DNA from 2 places in the Herbiconiux sp. VKM Ac-2851 genome. Region 1 is predicted to be linked to the other one. Evidence: predicted binding sites of a transcription regulator. Region 1 holds the regulator's gene; the other holds the start of a gene.

What was found. Region 1 encodes HspR, which represses chaperone genes until heat shock. Its sites were predicted from a motif close to AAGTTGAGTCNNNNNGACTCAACTT; they were not measured.
Region 2: a site for HspR is predicted at 864-888, ahead of HQQ85_RS02160 (Hsp20/alpha crystallin family protein). Genes of this name have one in related genera too.

What each region holds. Positions count from the first base shown of each region.
Region 1 covers NZ_JABMLJ010000002.1:466,333-468,717, reverse strand. The annotation lists gene HQQ85_RS08915 (class I SAM-dependent methyltransferase) at 1-96, opposite strand, end outside; gene HQQ85_RS08910 (hypothetical protein) at 106-639, opposite strand; gene HQQ85_RS08905 (heat shock protein transcriptional repressor HspR) at 750-1,181, opposite strand; gene HQQ85_RS08900 (DnaJ C-terminal domain-containing protein) at 1,276-2,265, opposite strand; gene HQQ85_RS08895 (nucleotide exchange factor GrpE) at 2,258-2,385, opposite strand, start outside.
Region 2 covers NZ_JABMLJ010000001.1:471,384-473,768, forward strand. The annotation lists gene HQQ85_RS02155 (S-(hydroxymethyl)mycothiol dehydrogenase) at 1-735, opposite strand, end outside; gene HQQ85_RS02160 (Hsp20/alpha crystallin family protein) at 915-1,361, shown strand; gene HQQ85_RS02165 (VOC family protein) at 1,477-2,136, shown strand; gene HQQ85_RS02170 (S-ribosylhomocysteine lyase) at 2,156-2,385, opposite strand, start outside.

The DNA.
Region 1 (2,385 bases):
GTCGAGGATCAACCGGTCGCTCGCGTCGGCGGCGAACAGGTTGTCGGCCTCGACGTCGGGATGTCGGCGGAGGGCGTCGAACGAGAACTCTGGCACGCCTCAACGTTACGGGGTGCGCCCCTCCACCCCCGAACCCTCCGTCGGCTCAATGTCGGCGAACGCCACCGCGAACAGCACGGAGATCGCCGTCGACAGCAGCACCCCTGTCGCGGAGACCAGCACCACCGCCGTCACCGCGATGTCGTCGACGTACTCGCCCGACCAGATCACGAGGGCCGAGAACATCCCGATCATCACCGCGACCCACCCGGCGACCACCGTCAGCACCGCCACGAGCACGGTCGACAGCGCGAGCGACCACGACACGACCGACCGGGCCCGCCGCAGCCCGCCCCGCCGCAGCAGCGCCGTGCCGGCGAACCACGCCCCGCTCAGCACCACGACGGCGAGCGCCAGCACGAGCCAGCCGCCGACGCTCTGCTCGGCCTCGTCCCACCCGCCGATGCTCCACCAGCTGAAGCCTGCGACCAGCACGGCGAGTGCGCACCCGTCGATGAGCCCGGCGAGCGCGGCCGCGCCCACCTGCGCCCGGTCGACAGACCGTCGCCGGCCCGTCCGCTGCGGCGAAGGAGTCGTCATCCCCCCAGCTTCGGGCCACCCGCCTCACTCGTCAATGAGTAATCGTCAGCAGAAGACGTGAGCCCAAGGTGTGTTGGTCGACAGCGAGCGAGGGTGAGAAAAGGCGCTGGTCAGAGCTCGACGTCGGGGCGCGGGGTCCATACGACGAGCTCGGTGCGGCGCTGGGTGCGGGTGCCGTGCTTGAGCGAGATGACCTCGCCCTCGACGCCGGCCGCGAAGACGCGTCGGCCGGGGCGGTTGAGGAGCTCGTCGGCGAGCGCGCCCTCGAGCTCGCGCACGCGAGCCCCGAGCTGGGCGACCTGGTTCTCGAGCTGCAGGATGCGCGCGATGCCCTCGAGGGAGACGCCCTCCGACGACAGCCGGGCGATCTCGCGCAGCTGCACGACGTCGCGCATCGAGTAGCGGCGGGACTTGCCCGCCGTGCGGGTGGGACGAACGAGCCCCAGGCGGTCGTACTGGCGCAGCGTCTGCGGGTGCATGCCCGCGAGCTCGGCCGCGACCGCGATGGCGAACAGCGGCGAGTTCTCGTCGACCCCGTCCATCTCGCCCTCCGTTCTGTTCTGAATTCCGTTTCGTGCTGAATGAGTGAAATGCGAGAAGCCCCGGCCGCTCCTGATGAGCGGCCGGGGCCGTTCGCTACTCCCGCGCCTTCTCGAGCAGCTCGACGCGCGGGTTCTCGGGCGGCTCCACCGCGTGGAACGCCTCGAGCGCCTCGCGCTGGGCCGGCGACAGGTGCGACGGCACCGCCACCTGCACCACCGCGAGCAGGTCGCCGGTGCCCTTCGAGGTCGAGACCCCGCGGCCCTTCACCCGCAGCACGCGCCCCGAGGGGGTGCCCGCCGCGACCTTGAGCTTGACGGGGGCACCGCCCAGCGTCGGCACCTCGATGGTGGCGCCGAGCGTCGCCTCGACGAACGTGACCGGCACGTTCACCCTGAGGTTCAGCCCGTCGCGCTCGAAGACCGGGTGCTTCCGCACCGAGACAGTGAGCACGATGTCGCCGGGCTCCCCGCCGTCGGGCGAGGGCTCGCCCTTGCCGCGGAGCTTGATCTTCTGCTGGTCGGACACGCCCGCCGGGATCTTCACCGTGATCGGCTTGCCATCGGCTGTCTGCAGCTTGATGGTGTCGCCCTTGACCGCGGTGACGAAGTCGATGGTCGTGCGCGCCGTGACATCGCGACCCCGGGTGGGGCCGTAGGCGCCGCCGAAGCCGGCGCGCCCGCCGCCCCGCCCGAACATGCCGCCGAGGATGTCGTCGAAACCGCCCGGAGCCTGCTGGTAGCTGTAGCTCTGCCCGCGGGCACCGCCACCGCCCTGACCGAACATGCCGCCGAAGACGTCTTCGAAGCCTCCGGCCTGGCCGCCGCCGCCCGCCGTGAAGCGAGCGCCCGAGCCCATGGCCCGGATCTGGTCGTACTCCTTGCGCTGCTCCGCGTCGGAGAGCACCGAGTAGGCCTCGCTGATCTCCTTGAACCGGGACTCGGCCGCGGCGTCGCCCTGGTTCGAGTCGGGGTGGTACTGCCGGGCCAGCTTGCGATAGGCCTTCTTCAGCTCGGCGTCGGAGATGTCTTTCGACACCCCGAGCACCTTGTAGAAGTCCTTGTCGAACCAGTCCTGGCTAGCCATTGGGCACCGCCACCACGACCTTGGCGGCGCGCAGCAGCGTTGACCCGAGGTAGTAGCCCGACTCCACCACGTCGGCGACGGTCGGAGCCGTCACGTCGTCGGTGGGCTGCTGGAAGATCG
Region 2 (2,385 bases), on a different contig from region 1:
CGCCTGCACGGCGGCGACCACGCCGTCCTCGTCGAGGCCGCTGGAGTCGATGCTGTGCGTCGCCCCGAGCCGCTCGGCCGCCGTCAGCTTCTTGGGGTCGCGGTCGATCGCGATGATCGTGCCGGCGCCCGCGAGGGCCGAACCGACGACGGCGGCGGTGCCGACGCCCCCGCAGCCGATCACGGCCACCGAGTCGCCGCGCCCGACGTTGCCGGTGTTCATCGCGGCCCCGAGTCCCGCCATGATGCCGCAGCCCAGCAGGCCCTCGGCGGCGGGGTCGGCGGCCGGGTCGACCTTCGTGCACTGCTTCGCGTGCACCAGGGTCTTCTCGGCGAAGGCGCCGATGCCGAGCGCGGGGCTCAGCTCGGTGCCGTCCTCGAGGGACATCTTCTGCGTCGCGTTGAAGGTGTTGAAGCAGTACCAGGGCTCGGCGCGCACGCAGGCGCGGCACTCGCCGCAGACGGCCCGCCAGTTCAGTACCACGAAGTCGCCGACCGCGACGTGGGTCACGCCCTCGCCGATCGCGCTCACGCGGCCGGCGGCCTCGTGTCCGAGGAGGTAGGGGAAGTCGTCGCCGATGCCGCCCTCGCGGTAGTGGTAATCGGTGTGGCAGACGCCGCAGGTCTCGATGTCGACGACGGCCTCGCCGGGGCCGGGGTCGGGCACGACGATGCGCGTGAGCTCGACGGGCGCGCCCTTGCTCCGGGCGATGACGCCGGTCACGGTGGTGGGCACGGAGGCTCCTTCGGGTCGGCGGGCGGATCGGCTCTCACCCTACCCGCGCCCCGGTCGGCCTCGTGATTCTCAGCCTCCTCTGAGCTGGATTGACTTGGCAAGGAGGCTCGGATCTGCATAATTGTTCGTAGTTGAGTCGATGCGGCTCAACTCCATGATTCGAGAGGAGATTGATCGTTATGGCTATGACCTTTGACCCTTTCAGCGAGTTCGACCGACTCGCCTCGAACCTGCTGCAGTCGCGTCCCGGGCCGCGCGTGATGCCCGTCGACCTCTACCGCGACGCCGATCGCTACGTGCTGAACGCCGACCTGCCGGGCGTCGACCCGGGTTCGGTCGACGTCGACGTCGACGGGCAGCTGCTGACCATCCGGGCGCAGCGTACCGCCGGCACCGCCGAGGGGGCCAAGTGGCTCGCCCAGGAGCGACCGGCCGGCAGCTACCTGCGCCAGTTCAGCATCGGGGAGGGCGTGGACACAGCCGGCATCTCGGCGAGCTACGACAACGGGGTGCTGAGCGTCGTCATCCCGGTCAGCGAGCGCGCGAAGCCGCGCAAGATCGCGGTGCAGAGCTCGGGGGCGGATGCGCGTTCCGCCGACGAGCCGCAGAAGACGCTCACCAGCTGAGCGCTCCCGGCGCCGAATCGTCACGGGGCCGTCCGACTCGATCGGGCGGCCCCGTCCGCTGCTCCCACACGGAAAATCCTTCCGCTCCGTGCCGCCGGCGCGGTAGAACGGGACGATGAGCGATGCGATCTCTCCGCGGGAGTTCCGGCAGTCCGAGGGCACGGGGGACTGGCGGGTGGTCGGCGACGGCGCCCGGGCCCTGTTCCGCACCGGCTCGTTCGCGACCGGTGCCGCCCTGGTGGCCGCGATCGCCGAGCTGGCCGACGCGGCCGATCACCACCCCGACGTCGACCTGCGCTACGGCGCCGTCGCGGTGCGGCTGATCAGCCACGACGTCGGAGACATCAGCCGGCGCGATCTGGCGCTGGCCCGCGCGATCTCGGCCGCGGCCGCGGAACAGGGCGTCGGAGCCGACCCCACGGCCGTGCAGAGCCTGCAGATCGCGATCGACGCCGTCGACGTGGCGGCGGTGCGGCGGTTCTGGCAGGCGGTGCTCGGCCACGATCCGGTCGACGACGCCGATCTCAGCGATCCACTGGGGGTCCTCCCCAACGTCTGGATCCAGCAGATCGACGCCGTGCGCCCCGAGCGCAACACGGTGCACCTCGACCTCTACGTGCCCACCGACGTCGTCGAGGAACGCCTCGCGGCCGCCCTCGCCGCGGGAGGCCGCGTCGTCAACGACGAGAACGCTCCGGAGTGGTGGACGCTCGCCGACCCCGAGGGGAACGAGGTCGACCTCGCCCCCTGGCGCGACGACAGCCCCTGGTCGTAGGGGCCGAGGTGACGGGTGGCTAGACCCCGACGCGGCGGAAGGCGTCGAGGCTGATGCCCGCGTCCAGCACGACCTTCGCCCACTCCCGCGCCGTGTGCAGCGAGTGGTCGCGGTAGTTGCCGCACTCCAGGGCCGACACCGCCGGGATGTCCGACTCGACGGCCTCGTCGGCGATGAACCGCAGGCTCGAGGTCAGCGCCGCGACCACGTCGGCCACCTCGGGCTCGCCCCACATCAGCAGGTGGAAGC